Regions from separate parts of the Rossellomorea sp. DUT-2 genome, predicted to be linked through region 1. Evidence: riboswitches for the same ligand, from Rfam matches in the RefSeq annotation. Region 1 holds a riboswitch; the other holds the start of a gene.
What was found. A riboswitch is a leader RNA that binds a small molecule or an ion and turns the genes downstream of it on or off. The one in region 1 is predicted to bind S-adenosylmethionine.
Positions count from the first base shown of each region.

Region 1 (9,597 bases):
GGAGGGAACAAAGATTGAATAGAAAAAGTCCAAAATTGCCACTGACTGATGAAGAGAGATCATCGCTTCGTAAAGAGAAGATCAGATTGGAAGACATCTTCGAATGGTCTCCCGATGCACTAAGTGAAAAACTTAATATCTCCCTGGATAGAGCCCGATACTTAGTCGGCATGTCCATATTTCAACGAATTCCGTCAATCGGACCGAATATGGCGCATAACGTCGTTGAAGATCTTGGTTTCTATTCTTACGAAGATATAAAGAACGAAAAGGGAGAAGACCTGATTATAGAATTGGAAAAGAAATACGGCGTCTGGATGGACCCTTGCGTAGAAGACTCCCTCAGGTGTGTCGTCCATCACGCCAACCATCCATCCTCCACCAAAAACTGGTGGGACTTCACCACCCAAAGAAAAACCTATCGCCAAACCCACGGCTACCCCGGCGACCGCCCCACCAAAGGCTGGGATGAGGGACGGACCTCATAAACTAAAAAGGCAGGAAGCAAAGAATCAGCTTCCTGCCTATATTTATATGCGTACTCTTCAGGGACGGATCTCTTTCGTATTTACTCCTCAAAATGGACATGATAAAGAAAAAGGAGTGATGAAAGATGAGAATCCTGTTCTTCTGTTTACTATTGACGTTCTTTTTTCATGCTTCATCTTCTGCAAGAAACATTCTGCCCCTTCCAGCCCATCACAATGAACTCGCGATCGTTATTGATGATTTAGGAAACGACATGAAGGGAACAGAAGAAATCCTGAACTTACCCGTCACCTTGACGATTGCAGTTATGCCCTTTCTGCCAACAACACGGGAAGATGCGGAAAAGGCACATGGGCGGGGCCATGAGGTCATCGTACACCTTCCAATGGAACCGATGTCCGGGAAAGCAAGCTGGCTTGGACCCGGGGCAATCACCACTTCGCTTTCAAATGACGAAATCCGGAAAAGAGTAGAAAAGGCGATCGAAGAGGTTCCCTATGCAGTAGGAGTCAATCACCATATGGGCTCAAGAGCCACTGCCAATGAGAGGGTCATGAGAATCGTTTTAGAGGTATGCAAGGAAAAGGGGTTATTTTATCTTGATAGTAAAACAACAGGAAAGAGTGTCATTCCGAAGCTTGCGAAGGAATTGGATGTTCCCTATCTTGAGAACGAATTATTCTTTGATGATGTCTATACTATCCAGCATATCGGAAAGCAAGCCAAGCTCCTTTCTAAAGAATTAGATAGTGACACTTCAACCATTGCCATAGGTCATGTCGGGGTCACAGGAATCAAGGTTGCCACCATGCTTGAAGAGTTTCTTCCTCTTTATGAGAAAAAAGCTTCCATTGTCCCACTGTCAGATTTAATCCCTGAATATCATTTGATTGATGAGAGCATGCCTTGAATGGTGTGCTTTTTTTTGTGGTCAAAAAGGATTAGTTCAATCCCTATCAATTGAACTAAACATTCTGAACATTCCGAAAATAAGTAGTTCTTTTCATCTGTTTTCATATGGATTGGGTGACAAGCCTTCTCTTGTATGTTAAAACATATAAAACCATAAAAAGAAATTAATGGTAAAAAAGTCTGGGAGGCTGTTAGTAACATGAAAAAAAATCTACTACTAAAATCTGTTTTTATTGGTGCATTAGGCTTAGCTATGATTTCGCCAACCGCATCTGCCCACGACGTATTAGACGATGTTTCAATTGAAAAAGGAGCGGAAGCCGGTAGTCTTGCTGTCATTCCGCAGTTAGAAGGAAGTAAAAACGTGAGCGGCTGGAACGAAGTAGCGGCTGTCCAATTAAAAGAAAAGGATGGAGTTCAGAATAATACGGCAGATGTTTATGCCCATAAAAATTTTGCTTATGTTGGAACCCATACAAGTAATGGAGGGAACGGAGGCGTAAGAGTATTTGACTTGAAAGATCCTTCAAATCCGATTGAAGTCTCTTCTTTTGCAGATGAAATTCCTGGTACATGGCAGGAAAAAGTTGTAGTAAAGCAAGTGAATACGAAGGATTTTAATGGTGATTTAGCTGCAGTAAGTGTACAACGACTCGACCGCAGTAATCCTGATTCGGTTGGTGGAGTACTATTGTATGATGTAACAGACCCATATCATCCTGAAAAATTAGGTTTCTGGGCAGTTGATCAGCGAGCATCGGGTACCCATGAGCTCTACCTGGCGAAGCAGGGAGACCGCGCATTTGTACTTGCAGCAAGTAATTATGCGGATTACTACACACATGGGGAAAAGAAGGATTTCTCTTTAGTAGAAGTAACGGACCCTGCCAACCCGAAAACGATTTATGAATTTGATCCAAGGCAACTTGATGAAGTTCCGGATGACTTTAATGGCTATCATTGGAATGCACCCGACGGCAAGGTCCGCCCTGTTTTCAATCATAGTGTCATGACGGATGAGAATGCACAAACCGCATTTCTCTCATTTTGGGACTTAGGCACAATCATGCTGGACATAAGCGACCCGGACAATCCTGAGTACTTAGGACGTACTGAGTTTGCTTCACTACAACAAGGGTCTTCTCACTCTGCTCAAGTAGCGAAAGGGGGAACCGTGCTTATTGAGACGAGAGAGGTCTATGCTCCTAAAAGGGAAGGGTATGAAGAATCATACGGCTATACGAGAATCTTTGATATTAAAGATAGATCCAATCCTAAATTATTAAGTAATTTCAAAACGGATTTAGTCGACAATGTCGAGGATGGGGTTACATTTGCAAATACAGTTCATGACCCTAAAGTTGTAGGGAACACCCTCTACCTCTCCCACTATGCAGGAGGAGTAAGAGCGGTTGATATCTCCGACCCTTCAACACCAGAAGAAATAGGAAGATATGTACCGGAAAACTCATTTATTTGGGGCGTATTTGCTAACCGGAACTATATACTTGCTTCCGACATGGGAACAGGATTAAAAGTGATTCAGAAAAATAATAAATCAGAGTAAATCCCTATTGGCTCTGCGATAAAATCGTTCTTTGTCGTGGAGCTTCCTTATTATGCGGAAAAGGTTGATCTCATTTGTAAATGTTATGTAAAAATGAGGCTGATTTTTTTGTGAAAATAAGACTCTCCCTTATAATCAGAAGGTAAGAAGGAGATGAGTCGATATGGATTATGCAATTGTAACGGGAGCAACAAGAGGCTTAGGCGAGTCGATTGCCAAGCTATTTATCGAAAAGGGCATAGGTCTGATCAATGTTTCACGGTCAGATAATGAAAGACTGCGAAAGCTAGCCTGGGAAAATGAGGTATCGTATGAATTCTTCCCGTGCGATCTCTCACAATCAGGAGAAACCGAAGCTGTATTCCGTGAAGCCGGTGCAAAAGTATTTGAATACAAACCTGACAGAGTATATGTTGTCCAAAATGCCGGTGTGGTGACACCAATCAACCCTTCTGGTGAAGTGGAAAATCAAGCTCTGGAAACGAGTGTACATGTCAACTTACTATCTCCCATGATCGCAACCAATGAGATGATAAAAGCTGCCCGGGGATCTGATTCGAAGATGATTATGATCAATATCAGCTCAGGAGCGGGAAGTCGCCCTGTGTATGGCTGGAGTACCTACTGCGCAACCAAAGCCGGAGTGAATATGTTGACAGAAACCGTAAGCTTAGAGCTTTCTAAAAAACATAGCCGACATCAAGTGATTGCCTTCAGCCCTGGTGTCATGGATACAGATATGCAAGGTGAAATCCGTTCGTCCTCTAAAGAAGCCTTTGCCGATGTCGAATCCTTCCAGCGCTATAAAGAGGAAGGAATGCTTCGTGAAACCGATACAGTCGCAAGTGCACTGGTTAAACTTGTAACAGAAAGCGAAATTGAAAGTGGTAAGCTATATCATGTAAATGATTTGTTATAAAAAGAAAGCAGGTTACCGGAAACGGAATCTGCTTTTTTCTTATCAAAAAGAGAGACAAGCCCAAAAGGGTTTGTCTCTCTAAATTTAAGATCGAACCGGGTTTGCTTCCGGTGCAGATTTGCGTGTGAATTTCGGTAGTGCAAATCGAATGGCAATCAGACCGCAAACAGCAATCAAGATCGGGTAGAAGGCATATGGGATGATGCTGATTGGTGATATGCCTGCGACTTCAGCCACTAACAGGGCCTGTGCTCCGTAAGGGATTAATCCTTGAATCGAACAAGAGAAAATATCAAGGATACTGGCTGATTTACGGGGGTCCACCCCATAGTTTTCACTAATCGATTTGGCAAGCGGGCCGGCAATAATGATTGAAATCGTGTTGTTCGCTGTGCACAGGTTTGTAGAACTCACTAATCCTGCAGTAGCAAGCTGTGCTCCCTGAGGAGACTTGATTTTGCGAGTGGCGTGATAAAGTAAAGCCTGAATTCCGCCGTTATGACGGATAAGTTCTACAACCCCGCCGATCAGCACGGAAAGGATCACAATCTCTGCCATTCCTGTCATTCCATCGGCCACGCTACCAAAATAACTGGCTGGAGTAAAGCTTCCATCGATGAATCCAATGATTCCAGCTAAAACAATTCCGCCTAATAAAACGACAAACACATTTAATCCTGCAAGAGCACCGATGATAACTCCAAGGTAAGGCAGGATTTTAATCCAATTAAAGCTTTCCGCTCCGACAGTAGATTGATTCCCCATAGTAAGAACAAGGAGAATCATCATTGTCACGATTGCGGCAGGTAATACAATGAAGAAGTTGACTTTAAATTTGTCTTTCATTTCCGTTTTCTGTGTACGAACAGCTGCAATGGTCGTATCTGAAATGAACGATAAGTTATCTCCGAACATCGCTCCTCCAATGACGGTCGCCATGGCAAGGGGCATAGAAATATCTGTTCCTGAACTAATCCCGACACCGATTGGCGCGAGTGCTGCGATCGTTCCCATGGATGTACCCATTGATAACGAAATGAAAGCAGCGATAATAAATAATCCCACAATGATCAAGTTACCGGGCAGCACGGATAGGGCGAAGTTTACAGTTGAATCAACGGCTCCCATCTTTTCAGCTACTCCGGAAAACGCTCCCGCTAACAGGAAGATAAAGACCATGATCATGATATCAGGGTGACCGGATCCTTTAGCGAAACGCTCAATCTTAGCCGTTAACGTCTCTTTTCGGTTCATCAACAGACCTACAACGGATGCGATGATAATTGATACTAGTACAGGAAAAGCATAAAAGTCTCCTGAAATGATGCCTGCTCCAAGGAACAGAGAAACAAATATGATCAAAGGCAGTAACGCCAATAGATTTCCTTTTTCTTGATTCATTCCTAACACTCCTTTATCGTCCAATTTACTAACATACAAAAAACCTCTTCCGGAATAAGAAGAGGTTTCAAAAGAACGAAACACTCCTCTTATCTTTCAAGCATTTCGCTTGCTGGATGTGGCACAGCACTCAATATGAGTCCGCTGCCGAGACATCGCAGGGCCAGTCCCTCCGTCTCTCTGGATAAGAAGAATATCGTATTTAGTTGATTTAAAATATACTTCCATACTTTAAAGGGTTTACTCGAAAAAGTCAAACGGGAAATTTTTGAAACAGAAGCGGAGGCGGCTTGCTCAGGCCCGACAAGCATAAGGCGAGAACGCCGGAAAGGCGCCTTTTGCCTTTATGGCGTTATTGACTTATGACCTCGAGGGACTAGCCGGCGTAGCTGGATGAAACAGAAGCGGAGGCGGCTTGCTCAGGCCCGACAAGCATAAGGCGAGAACGCCGGAAAGGCGCCTTTTGCCTTTATGGCGTTATTGACTTATGACCTCGAGGGACTAGCCGCCGTAGCTGAACGATACATTCCTTCCCGGCACCAGATACTCCGAAAAAGCATGACTTTATCCATAATAAGGCATAAACTCATAGACAATTGAACGTTCAAGGTCTACTATAAGGAAGACAAAAAACATCTTGGGGGATACGGTAGTGGAAAGAACAGTACGAAATCAAATTTTTACTTTACAAGGATTTTACTTATTAACGTTCTTTGGTGTTGGTAGTTTATATCCCTTACTCAGTGTGTACTTGAGCGAAAGCGTGGGGTTAAATGGCTATCAGATTGGAACGATCATGTCTGTAGGTCCCATCATGATGATTTTCTTCCAGCCTATTTGGGGAATGGTGAGTGACACGACCAATCGTCCCACCGTGGTTCTTGGTTTAACCTCTTTAGTGGCGGGAATCTTTGCACTCGGTTACTTGTTTATGGACTTTTACTATGGCCTGCTTATCGTGGCCATTTTAGTTGCCATTTTCCAAAGTGCGATCATTCCCGTTTCCGATAGTATCAGCTTGAAGTATACAAGTAAGGTCCGGTATAACTACGGAAATATCCGTTTGTTCGGTTCTTTGGGCTTTGGTATAGCAGTCTTTATAATGGGAAGACTTTCAGAAGGATTTATCGGGCCTACCATCATTTTTTACTCTTTCTTTATCTGTTTAGTTCTATCCGGATTCCTTTCCTTCCGGTTTCCGAAAGAGAGAGCGGCAGCAAAGCTTGATTTAAAGGCAGGAATGAAAGAATTATTCACAATGAAAAAGTTCCTCATCTTTTTAGCGGTCACTTTCTTAGTATTCGGTCCGAATCTAGCAAATAATGTGTATTTCGGATTATTTGTTGAAGATTCAGGCGGAACGTATGCTGGAATTGGTCTCGCGTTCCTGATTGCAGTGTTATCGGAGGTTCCCTTTATGAAGGTCGCCGGTGGATGGATTGATAAATTCGGTTTGTTAACAGTCGCTGCCTTGGCAGGTGCTGCATCCATGCTCCGCTGGCTCTTTTACTTTACAGAACCTAGTCTGTGGCTTGTCTATTCATCGGCTGTCATGCAAGGTCTTGCCATTGGCTTGTTCATCCCAGCCGGATTGCGCTACATTAAAGAAATCACGCCTTCCCACATTACAGCAACAGCCGTTACGGTATATTCAGCAATCGGAAACGGACTGGGGAATTGGTTCAGTACCTTTGTTGGCGGCTTTATCTATGAAACGTACTCCATTTACACGGTGTACTTATTCTTCGCTGTACTATCCCTATTAGGTATTTTCCTTTGCTTCGTTCTCATGAAAGAAGAAAAGAAAAATGCACTCGCTTATTAATACATCAAAGCGAGCTTGGGACAAAAGTGTTTTAGTCTAAGTAAAACCCGAACTATTCTGCTTTTTAGTAGGCAGATTTGTTCGGGTTTTTTATTTATTTACGGTACATATGATTTTAGCTCTTTCCAGCGGTTGATTGGAGTGCAAGACGAAGACTCCTGCGGGAAAAGTAGCTTATGTGAGACCCCGCAGGCTTGCCGAGGAGGCTCACGCGCTACCCGCGGAAAGCGTAGTCTTGCACGGAAATCATTAGCGGTATTAAGAACCTACACTACTAATTTTCGTCTTTATATCGTGGTTTTTTTGTCCCAGTCTGGTTTTTTGTAAAAAAATATTAAAAGGAAGGATTTCCCTATTGTAGTAGCCAATAGATATAATGAGGGAGAAAGAATAAGCAAACAAAAAAGTTTTCTTAAAAGGTTTTGATAAACATGAATTGTGGTAGAAGAAGGATAAGTATTCATTGATAATTATATAAATACCAGTTAGAATAATATTATTAGAAAATTCTCTCAATTATATAAACTAAGAAACCTATTACATTATTTGAAAAGGGGATATTAAAATGGAAAATACATTCGTGTACTCAAAAGATAATGCAAACCTTGGAGATACCGTTCAATTCAAAAGAAAGAAACATGTAATCAATGGTGTGGTTACTACCCTTAGAGAAAACACGGTCATTGTTAAAATGGACCAGGATGTTGCGAAGAAGTTGGATTTACCGGACGATCAAACCGTCGTGTCACATAAAAACTATGTCGTCATAGAACGTGCTGAAATTGGTACACAACCTGTATTTGTATATGATGGGTGGAATAGCGCATTAAAAGCTTAAATTCCAGCATTCAAAGTAAAAGACCCTGACACGCCTACCATTAATGTGGATTAGACGTTTCAAGGTCTTTTTATGTGGAGTCTGACACTCGTTAATGAAATAAATCAACTTCAACGTGGTTCATTTATTTTAGCTGCATATTCCTTCACCATTTCAATTGTGACAAGCTTTCTCTGTGGAACGACACCTTGACGGGCAAGGACGTTGATTTCATTCGTCACTTGATTAATGGCATCCGTTGTAAACGGCTGCTCATTCAAACAAAGCTGAACGGCTTCATCGATCGCTCTTTCTCTATGCTCATCCAATATCATAAATTGTTGTACCAGTTGATTTTGCTTACTTGAATGCTTCGTAATGTCTTTATGTACACTCATGATTTCATCCCTCTCTATCAATTACGCATTATACCCTCTATTATGCCTTCTTCCAGGCCCTCATGGCAATGTCTTAGAATATCCCTATCTATAAGATAGGGGACAGGAGCCTTGAAATTGATTCTTTCAATTTGATCTTCAGAGGTCTTTCTTCATACTCTTTCATGGTTAATTCTCTGCTCTTCTCCATATCTTTCCTGAACACAGCGCTCAGACTTTCAGAAATAGTTTGATCATATAAGAAGGCATTTACCTCGAAGTTGAGGCGAAAGCTTCGCACATCAATATTTGCCGTTCCCACAGAAGAAATGGTTTCATCCACTACAATGGTTTTGGCATGAATAAAGCCGTTATCATATATATAAATCTTCACTCCTGCCTTCAGTAACTCACCAATGTATGAATAGGTCGCCCAATACACAAATAAATGGTCCGGTTTGTTTGGAATCATAATCCGGACATCGACTCCTGTAAGAGCAGCAATTCTAAGCGAATCCAGCAGGCTGACGTCCGGTATGAAATAAGGAGTTTGAATATAGATGGATCGTTTGGCAGATGAAATCATTTTAATATATCCATTTTTAATTTGCTCCCATTCAGAGTCGGGGCCGCATGTCACAATCTGTACTCCGGCATGACCAGTAAAGGAAGGCTGTGGGAAGTATCGTAAATCGTAGGCGATCTTCTTCGAGCGACTGGCTTGATTCCAATCCAGAATAAACCGGGTTTGCATGGCAAGTGTTGAACTCCCTAGGATCCGCAGGTGAGTATCACGCCAATAACCGAACTTAGGATTCAAGCCCAGGTATTCATCTCCAATATTAAATCCGCCTACATAGCCTACTTTCCCGTCAATAATCACGAGCTTTCGGTGGTTACGATAGTTTAGGCGGAGATTGATGAAGGGGATTTTCGAAGGGAAAAACACGGCCACTTCCCCGCCGGCTGCAAGGAGTTCTTTAAAGAAGCGTCTTCTTGTCCTCCGGGAGCCCATCTCATCATATAAAACCCTGATCTTTACGCCTTGCTTTGCTTTCTCAGTAAGCTTCTCCAGGATCCGCTTGCCTAAGTGGTCTTTCTTAAAAATATAATACTGAATATGAATATGATCCTGTGCTGCGTCCATGTCTTTCAATAAGGACTCGAATTTGTCCTCCCCGTGGGTGAACAATTGTACTTCGTTATCCTGGGTCAAAAGTGCTTCATTATTCATGAGGTGCATATAAATAAGGTCCTGATAGCGGGAGGACGTTTCATTTTTAAAAGGGA
Region 1 is NZ_JBQPEO010000007.1:24,516-34,112, forward strand. Features, by position in the region: gene ACOSV2_RS20665 (helix-hairpin-helix domain-containing protein) at 15-488, shown strand; gene ACOSV2_RS20670 (divergent polysaccharide deacetylase family protein) at 614-1,399, shown strand; gene ACOSV2_RS20675 (LVIVD repeat-containing protein) at 1,601-2,968, shown strand; gene ACOSV2_RS20680 ((S)-benzoin forming benzil reductase) at 3,132-3,887, shown strand; gene ACOSV2_RS20685 (Na+/H+ antiporter NhaC family protein) at 3,972-5,288, opposite strand; SAM riboswitch class I at 5,375-5,479, opposite strand; gene ACOSV2_RS20690 (MFS transporter) at 5,941-7,113, shown strand; gene ACOSV2_RS20695 (hypothetical protein) at 7,246-7,440, shown strand; gene ACOSV2_RS20700 (DUF2187 family protein) at 7,679-7,951, shown strand; gene ACOSV2_RS20705 (YpbS family protein) at 8,062-8,328, opposite strand; gene cls (cardiolipin synthase) at 8,417-9,597, opposite strand, start outside.

Region 2 (9,597 bases), on a different contig from region 1:
CATGTGTTACGTGAAACGAACATGTCTTCACTCCTATTAGAGATTCTATTTATTGATAATCCAAAAGATATTGCGTTATTGAACAACGCTACATTTAGAAACACTGTAGGAGTGGCTATCGCAATAGGTGTTGCAAAGGCTTTAGGTTTACCTGCGAAAATAGCGAATGAGAAAGAACTATTCAAAGTGATTGCTGGTTCATTTACAAAGCGTGAAAATGCTGAAGATCGGGTAAATGAGTTGAAAAGAAAAGGTATGAATTCATTCATTGATATTGTGGTCGTCTTGGATAAAACCTATTACAGGGTCCAAACCGGTGCTTTTACAGAAAGAGTGAACGCGGAAAAACAAGTGGCCAGCCTAAAAAAAGCGGGTATTGAAGCATTTATTTTAGTAAGAGTCGACGATGATAACCCTAAGCCCCCTTTACCTTCTCCGACTAATCCGCCAAAACCTACACAGCCTCCTCAGCAACCGGGAATACAGTATTCGATCCTGGGTACATCTGTATTACGAGCTGAACAACTAGATGACTTTGCGAGAACGGTTAACCAGTATGCTCCACTTTTAGGCAGATTCTATCTCTTTTACGGGAATCTTTATGGAATCAGAGGAGACGTAGCTTACGCTCAAGCTATACATGAAACCAACTATTTCAGGTTCACGGGACAAGTCAAACCAAATCAAAACAACTATGCAGGGATTGGAACTACCGGTCCTGGTAATGACGGAGCATCATTTAAGACTCCTGAAGAAGGGGTTCTTGCTCATATTCAGCATTTGTACGCATATGCATCAACCAATCCAATTCCCCAAGGTCAATCACTGGTGGATCCCCGATTTTCATTAGTAACACGAGGGAGCGCAAAAAACTGGACAGACTTGAATGGAAAGTGGGCAGTGCCAGGGACTACCTATGGACAAAGTATCCTTTCTATTTTTAATAGAAACATCCAAAATGCGATAAAAACAATAGATGAACAAAAAATTGTGTTAAATGATACTCTTGGAAAATTGAAATGATGATAGTGGAGTGCCTCGATGGATGGCACTCTTTTTGGGTTGAAAGAGGAACCAAAGTATATTTGTCTTTTTTTATCATAATACACTGCTCCAGAGTCAATACTAAACGTATGTTCGGGAGGTGAACTAGATGGAAAAGAAGAGTTTTGAACAGGTTTATGAAGAATACAAGAAGCAAGGTGAATTCCAGGCTAAAGTAGAAATGGCTCAGGAGCTTGCAACTGGCGCGGAACAGATTGTAGCCGTTCGCCGAAATGAGGATGACGATCTCATCGCTTTTAAAACCGAAAGTGGTAGAGAGCTGGATTATATCACTGCACTCGAAGAAGCAAAGTCAGGAAAACTGGCTCATGTTGATGTGATTCACCGGTATGGCCGAGATGTCCTTCGCAGTGAACCCGACGGATTAAAAGAGAATAATCTTAGTGAACTTCCTTCTTTTTAAAAAGAATAAAATCGAGCATAAAACTTTGATTGGTTTTATGCTCGATTTTATTAATGGAGGTATCCTTGATTATCAACACCGGTAATGAATAAATCCTCTTTCGACCCTCAGTCTTCTTCTTTCAGTAAATGATATATCATCCGTTCCCGGTCATCAAAAAATTGTTTCATAATCTTATAATGGCTCGTATCTTCCAATGTGGCCTCCAATAAACCTTCTTCTGTTAATTCAATCAGGGAAGAAGAGGGGTATGCCATCAGAATGGGTGAATGAGTGGCAATAATGAACTGGGAATCATCATTCACAAGTTCATGTATCCTAGAGAGCATGGATAACTGTCTTAAAGGGGATAGTGCAGCTTCGGGCTCATCCAGTATGTAAATCCCTTTACCTCGGAAACGATTCATAAAGGTTGAGAAAAAGGCTTCTCCGTGTGATTGCTCATGAAGCGATTTCCCTCCGAATGAATCAATCACTCGGGGCCCAAAAGAGGGCTGCTGATCCATTTCCTCAATATTCGTCGCAACATTGTAAAAGCTTTCTGCCCTCAAGAAAAACCCATCCTTAGGTCGATCCACTCCCCTCACTATTTTCAAGTACTTATCCAGATTCGAATACGAATCATACGTGGAGAATGAAAAGTTCAGCGTACCTCCTTCAGGATTAAAACCAATGGCCATTGCAATGGCCTCAAGAAGAGTTGATTTCCCCATTCCGTTTTCCCCCACAATAAATGTAACATGGGGGTGAAAGGTGAGGTCTGTCAGGCTCCGAATACTTGGAATATGAAAAGGATAGGAATGAAAGGAAGGAACGTTTTCGCTATGAAGTGACACTTTTCGAATATATGGCTGTGAATGTAATGACATAATGCCCCTCCTTTTTATCTATAGATTAGCATAACTAAACAGAATCCGGGTACAAAAAAATGCCCTCACGATTTACGTAATGGCATTCCATTTTATTATCTGGAAGGTTCGAAAAGAACAACACTTTCTATAGTTGTAGCCAAAAGGCTAATGTCTGTAAACTCTTCAACTTTCATTGAATCCATATATGTGATTTGAAAACAATCCTTGTCCAACTGGTAGGTAACGGTCATAACAGGTGAGTGATCATGACTTGATATCGTATGAACAATCTCACTATCCTTGAATTCCTTAAGAGTCTTGAGCATGGTTAAGATATTTTCTAGTGACATATAACATGTCTCCCTTCTACTTGCTCGAGGGATTGACTAAATACAGTCTCTTAGACCCAATGAAACTTAAGTATAACATATAAACGTAAAAATAGAAACATCTGTTCTGAAAACAACTGGAAATGAGCTCTTGGTCTCATAGAATATACGTATAGCTCCTTTTTTGTTTTCATATGATGAAAGAAAGGCGGGTGATGACAGATGGCAGATCAACAATCAAGGGATGACCCTTCCAAATTGAATTATCCAAATGACATGCTGGTTATTATTCGAAATGGATTAAAGCCCGCAAAGTCCAAAAAAGTAATCGTCGTTGGAGCGGGGATGAGTGGTTTAGTCGCAGCTTCTCTATTGAAAAAGGCTGGGCATGACGTAACGATATTAGAAGGTAATAAGCGAATTGGGGGTAGGGTATATACTGTACGCAAGCCCTTCACCCCCGGTAACTATATGGACCTGGGAGCCATGAGGATCCCCGATAACCACAAGTTAGTGTTCGAGTATATCCGTAAATTCAACCTGCCCTATCAAGAATTCATCAATAGTTCACCAAGAGATTTACTATTAGTAAACAATATCCTAACAACAAGGGAACAATACGAAAAAAATCCAGACATTCTACAGTATCCGTTACCAGAAAGTGAAAAGGGAAGAACGGCTTCGGAATTGTTTATTGAAGCGACCAAACCCTTTATTGATTTATATAATAACAGTACCCATGATGAACAGCAAAAATTAATTAAACGATACTCTGGTTATTCTATGGGACAATTTTTAGCAAACAACCCATTTGGTAAGTCATTATCCTTAAATGCAATACGAAAAATCAACGTCATTCTAGGGATAGAAGGATTCCCTGAGTTCTCATTCGTAGACATTTTAAAAGACATCATTTTTCCTATATTCAGGAAACAAACAAAATTTTATCAAATAGTAGGAGGAAACGATTACTTACCTTACGGATTTGTACAAGAGCTTGGGTCACACATTCTACTGAATCAAAAAGTGACCCACATTATTCAATCCGATGTCGGTGTAAGCGTTCGCGCAGTAGACCCCGGAGACGGATTGGTGAGGGATTACAATGCCGATTATGTCATCGTAACCATCCCTTTTACTGTCTTCCAGTTCATCGATGTCATACCTTACGATTCAATATCCTTTAAAAAGTGGCAGGCAATTCGGGAAGTAACGAATGTTCCTTCCGTGAAAATAGGAATCGAATTTCGTCGTCGTTTCTGGGAAGATTTGAATTACGGAAACATCGTGTCAGATCTTCCCACACGCTTTACGTATATACCGAGTCACGACAAGGGTAGTAACAAACCTGGGGTCATGTTAGCGAGTTACAGCTGGGGACAGAATGCACTCTTATGGAACAGCAAATCAAAAGAAGTAATCATTAAAGAGGTTTTAGAAGATCTCTCTAAAATCTATGGCGAACAGGTGTATACAGAAATGTTGAACTATGTAGTCTACAACTGGAGTAAAAACCCATTCTCCGCAGGATGTTTTACCCTTTATACCCCTGGGCAGGCAAGTGATATCGGCGATTATATTAAGAAACCCGAAGGCAGAATTCATTTTGCTGGAGAGCACACGTCCTCCTTTCATGGTTGGATCGAAGGGGCGATTGAGTCAGGGGTGAGGGCAGCCAATGAAGTGAATAGCAGATAAGGGTTTAAAACGCATGAGTTTGCTCATGCGTTTGTTAGTTTGTATAAGAAGTATTTAATAGAGAATACAACATCAATAAAATTTTATTGGAAAACAATAAATATCATTATATAATTTAGAAAAACATGGTATCAGAGGTGTGTTATGAAACGAGGAACGACGATTTTTTTAAAAGGGGCAGTAGTGGCACTAGGAGCGATTGTATTCATCCTTTGTGTTGTCTGGTTGCCAACCATGGCAAAGCATTCGGCTGATCTATTTCCGGAATTCGCTTATTTGAAATGGCCGGTTCTAATAGGGTTATACTTAACAGCGGTTCCATTTAATTTAGCGCTGTATCAAGCTTTTAAGCTTTTAAAGTGTATTGAAAAGAAGCATGCTTTTTCAGGAAAAGCAATAAGGGCTCTTGAACGAATTAAACTGTATGCCTTACTGATTACTGCCATTTATGTGGCAGGTATAGTGTTTCTACTTATCCAAAATGCTCTTCATCCGGGTATTGCCATGGTTGGGATTATTATCAGCTTTGCGTCTGTCACCATTTCGATTTTCGCAGCGGTTCTTCAGGAATTGCTGAAGAATGCAAATGAACTAAAATCTGAAAATGATTTAACTGTATGAGGTGAGTATATGACGATTATCATTATATTGATGTGATTCTGGTTAAGAGGGAAATGCAAACCTGTAAGATCTAGGAAATCCGACCGAATCACGGAAAAAACCTTCTACTCTATCCCCCCCCTGCATAAGGTTAACTATTAAATACTTTATATAGGGGTACTGATGATGTCGTATAAGTCTCGAAACAACAATAGCTTATTCCCACTAGTATTCGTCTCTATGAAAGCCATCATTCGGGTAGTATTGATCGGTATTGTCCTCATGTATTTGACCGTATGGTTGATTTCGTCGACGGCTATTAAATTGAGGGTGGATAGTTTACTTTATTCATCGATGTCCGAACTCGTCCCAAAGGAAACGTTTCTTATGATGTTGTCACAGGAGATGACTGGACTGCGAGCTACCAATGAGGAAGCATTAAACAGTGATTTTGATTGGTTGGAAAGCGTCACAAACGTTTCACTCCTTGATCCACGTAGTTTATTTGGACGGGAAATCCCCGGGATCGAAAATTATCATACTCACATAGCCGTTGCAGGGAAAGGGACAGACATTACGAACCTCCCAAATGAATCACCGGCTCCAACAGAAGATCAGTTGAAAGATCAGGAAATTGATCAGAGCCAAATCGATCAGGCCAACAACAACTCAGGAGACGGTGTTCAAGAGATTGATGAAAAATCCGTTTACATCTATCATTCACACAGTTGGGAAGCATTCAGCCCGCTGATTAAGAATAACGATTCGAAAGATCCAGCCAGTACCAACGAGAAGGTCAACGTCATTGCTGTCGGATCCAAATTGAAGCAAGAGCTTGAAGCAAGGGGGATTGGAGCAGTCCAGGATAAGACAGATGTAAACAAAGCTCTCAAAGACAAGTCATGGACATATTTTGAATCCTATCAGTTATCAAGGGGTCTAGTACAAGAAGCCATTGCCCAAAACGATGACCTAACGTACCTGATTGATATCCATCGGGATTCTCAGCCACGAAGCATCACTACCAAAACCATTAATGGTAAAAACTATGCACGTTTATTTTTTATCGTAGGAAAAGAAAACAAAAACTTCGAAAAGAACCTTAAGATCGCAAAGGAATTGAATGCTAAACTGGAGGAAAAATATCCTGGCATCAGCCGGGGTGTCTTCATCAAAACAAGAGCAGAAGGTAACGGGGTCTACAATCAGGACCTAACCGAGAGAGCCATGTTACTTGAGTTTGGCGGAGTGGAAAATAACTTAGTGGAATTGTATAACTCTACAGAAGCCTTCGCCGAGATCTTTGCAGAATATTACAAGAAGGATGCTGTCGAGGTGAATGCTCAATAAGTGATAGGGAGAAAAGACGTATGCCACGTGGTGGACGTCTTTTTTCTGTTCCCAAGGAGAGTCGTTTCCGTAACGGCCTCAATTATCTTCTAATGTTCCTCCTCCAACGATATCCCAAATAAAATATCCCCACCACCACTGAACCAGCCAACAAAATACCCGTACCCTTATCTGCATCCAGCACATTCACCACCACGAATGCCTCAATCAACAACGAAGGAATCTTCCCGACAGAGCTGATAATAGAAAAGACAACAATAGAAATAGAGCTGAAGGCAGCGGCAACGGTTACCACACTTGAAGGCACAAACGGAACCATGCGAAATAAGAATAAAAGAAAGATCCATTCCGCTCCTGACGCTTCTTTTAATTTGAGAAAATATTTGTTAGACAGAACCTTATCAATACCTGCAAACTTTATTCCTTTTCGATACAAGTAAAAACTAACAATGGCCCCTAATGATTCACCAAGTATGGAAATTCCGACTCCTGGCCAAAACCCAAATGCGGAAATATTAAAGGCCGTCAAGAAAACACTTGGCAGGAAGCCTAGAATACTGATGAATATATTGATGGTTATACTGATAAAAATGAGAGACCAACTATCAACGGCGATAAATTCGTTCATGAAATGCTGCAGTGTGTAAGTCATATTTTAATTCCTTTGTAAGAGATTAGATTATCAGAATAATACATCTGGAATCCTTTTGGAACAATTTTATTTTGTAAGGAGTGGATAAGAAACATGATCATGAACATTGCCAAAGGTGTGCAGATGAATGCAGACATATAGTTTAAGTAAAGAAAAATAAGCAAGCAGCAATCCAATTCCTGGATTGCTGCTTTTTAACTGCTTGATTTTCCACGATTTTTCCAATGAATTGAGCCAACATCGCTATGCGGATGGCATTCCTTTTTAAGATAATTGTATTCATCCTCAAGTTCCAGGAGCGTCAATTCAAATAATTGCTTGTTCCCTTTTTTGAATATGTTGTGGACAATTAATTTGTTTATTAACTCGTTTCTTCGATGATGAATCGCTTCCTGAAGAATTTTCCCCATATTTAATCACTCCTCTATAAATGTATACGAGCAGAGGAAGAGGCTCTTTCATTTTAAAAAGCCCTCTTCCTAGTAGATAAGAAGAAGGCTTTATGTATCAAACTTCAACTCATCTTCCAAGCGAAATGCTTGTGGAATTAGCACAGTGTTCTGCAATGTAGAATCTGTTGCTGAGGCATCATCGGGCCAGTCCCTCTTCCTCTCTGGATAAGCGGCTATATAGTTGTAATGGATTTATTATATTATATATATAAGTATTCATAGTTGTCAACTAGGAATTGGATGATGGGTATAGAATAGATGATTGGAACTGACTCTCATTCCTATACTTTTTACCAATTCAGACACAGAATCTTTTTCTAATCAACAAAAAACATGATAATCTGTATACATAAACGCAATTATTGGAGTGAATCGTATGAAGACAGTGGTTGTCGTAGGTGGAGGTATTACAGGATTAACAGCTCTGTACCATCTTCAAAAAATGTCTATAGAACGAGAAATAGAGATCGAGTTAATTCTAATCGAGCGAGATCGGCAGCTCGGCGGAAAAATTAAAACCATAAGAGAAGGCGAATTCATTATGGAAGCGGGAGCAGATTCAATCGTAGCCCGTAATGAAGGGGTGCTTCCTCTAGTTGAGGAAATTCAACTTCAAGAGGAACTCGTCTATAATGAAACGGGCACATCCTACATATATACAAATGGGGAATTACACAAAATACCCCAAGATACGATTTTTGGAATTCCCATGTCCGTTGAGTCTCTCAAAAATAGCACCCTGGTCTCAGAAGAAGGGAAGACTGAGGCACTTAAAGACCTTGAAACGGAGAATACTCAGTTTACAAAAGAGAGTTCCATCGGTGATTTTTTAGAAGCATTCCTGGGTAAGGAACTTGTTGAGAAGCAGGTAGCTCCAGTATTATCAGGGGTCTACTCTGGAAATTTGCATAAGCTCACAATGGCTTCGACACTCCCATACTTACTTGAATATAAAAACGAATACGGCAGCATCATTAAAGGTCTATCTGCAAATAGACAAAAATTCCAAGGGGCATCCAATAAAAAGTTCATCTCGTTTAAAAATGGATTATCAACCATCATTGACCGTTTAGAAGAAAAATGTTCCAATGGGACATTTTTAAAGGGAGTAGAAACAACCAAGCTCCAAAAAACAGGAGACAAATATGAGCTGATTCTTAATGGTCACGGGAGGCTTAAAGCGGATTATGTGGTATTCGCAACACCTCATGACATAACCCAGAAGATTCTGACTCATGAAAACCTTGAACCTGTTTTTAACAAATTGAAAAACTCTTCACTTATTTCGATTTACCTTGGATTTAACATTCCAGATGATGAACTTCCTGCTGATGGAACAGGCTTTATCGTATCAAGCGGTAGAGATGTGAAATGTGATGCATGCACATGGACGAGTAGGAAGTGGAAGCATACATCCAATAATCAAAACCTTTTATTGAGACTTTTTTATAAAAGTACAAACCCCCATTACAATGAGTTGAAAGAGTTTAGCGAGGCAGAACTTGTAAGCACGGCACTTGAAGATATCAGAAAAAGTGTGGGCATAGACGGAGATCCGATTTCTGTCGAAGTAACGAACTGGAAAGACCTAATGCCAAACTACCATCTTGAGCACAGTCAGTCTGTACAATCGTTAGACGAAAATCTCGCAACTGAGCTGCCACGTGTGAAGCTGGCAGGTGCTTCATACTTCGGAGTGGGTATTGGCGCGTGTATTCAAAATGGGAAGAAAACTGCAGAATGGATTATAGATGAGTTAGAGGAGAATGGTTGAGGGAGATAAAGAATAAAGGAAAAGAGCTTTGAATTTTCCAAGCTCTTTTCCTTTATGTTTGCACGGGTTATGAAATCATTCGTCATTCTTCATTTTCTTTTTGAAATATTCAAGAGTATTTTCTAAACCGGAGTTCAGATCATATTGAGGTTCCCATTTTAGATGGTATAGAGCTTTCGAATTTGAGAGGTGACTGTGTAAAATATCTCCTTCCCGCTTCGCTTCGTAGTTTGGCTTTTGCGAAGAGTGTAGTTGGTTTGAAAGTAGGGTGTAGAGTAGGTTGACGCTGGTTTGGGTGTTGGTGCCAATATTGATGATTTGATTGTCGGCGTTTGTGATGGCAAGAAGATTTGCCCGGGCTACGTCCTCTACGTAAACAAAGTCCCGAGTCTGGTTTCCATCCCCAAAAATAATTGGTATTTC
Region 2 is NZ_JBQPEO010000001.1:902,642-912,238, forward strand. Features, by position in the region: gene ACOSV2_RS04445 (N-acetylmuramoyl-L-alanine amidase) at 1-1,023, shown strand, start outside; gene ACOSV2_RS04450 (DUF3892 domain-containing protein) at 1,154-1,468, shown strand; gene ACOSV2_RS04455 (AAA family ATPase) at 1,576-2,337, opposite strand; gene ACOSV2_RS04460 (hypothetical protein) at 2,433-2,669, opposite strand; gene ACOSV2_RS04465 (flavin monoamine oxidase family protein) at 2,871-4,346, shown strand; gene ACOSV2_RS04470 (DUF2975 domain-containing protein) at 4,491-4,967, shown strand; gene spoIIP (stage II sporulation protein P) at 5,133-6,296, shown strand; gene ACOSV2_RS04480 (TVP38/TMEM64 family protein) at 6,379-6,948, opposite strand; gene fbpA (Fur-regulated basic protein FbpA) at 7,143-7,358, opposite strand; SAM riboswitch class I at 7,465-7,572, opposite strand; gene ACOSV2_RS04490 (protoporphyrinogen oxidase) at 7,777-9,174, shown strand; gene ACOSV2_RS04495 (NAD-dependent epimerase/dehydratase family protein) at 9,250-9,597, opposite strand, start outside.
Region 2: linked by a shared signal. The riboswitch ahead of fbpA (Fur-regulated basic protein FbpA) and the one ahead of ACOSV2_RS20685 (Na+/H+ antiporter NhaC family protein) in region 1 are both predicted to bind S-adenosylmethionine.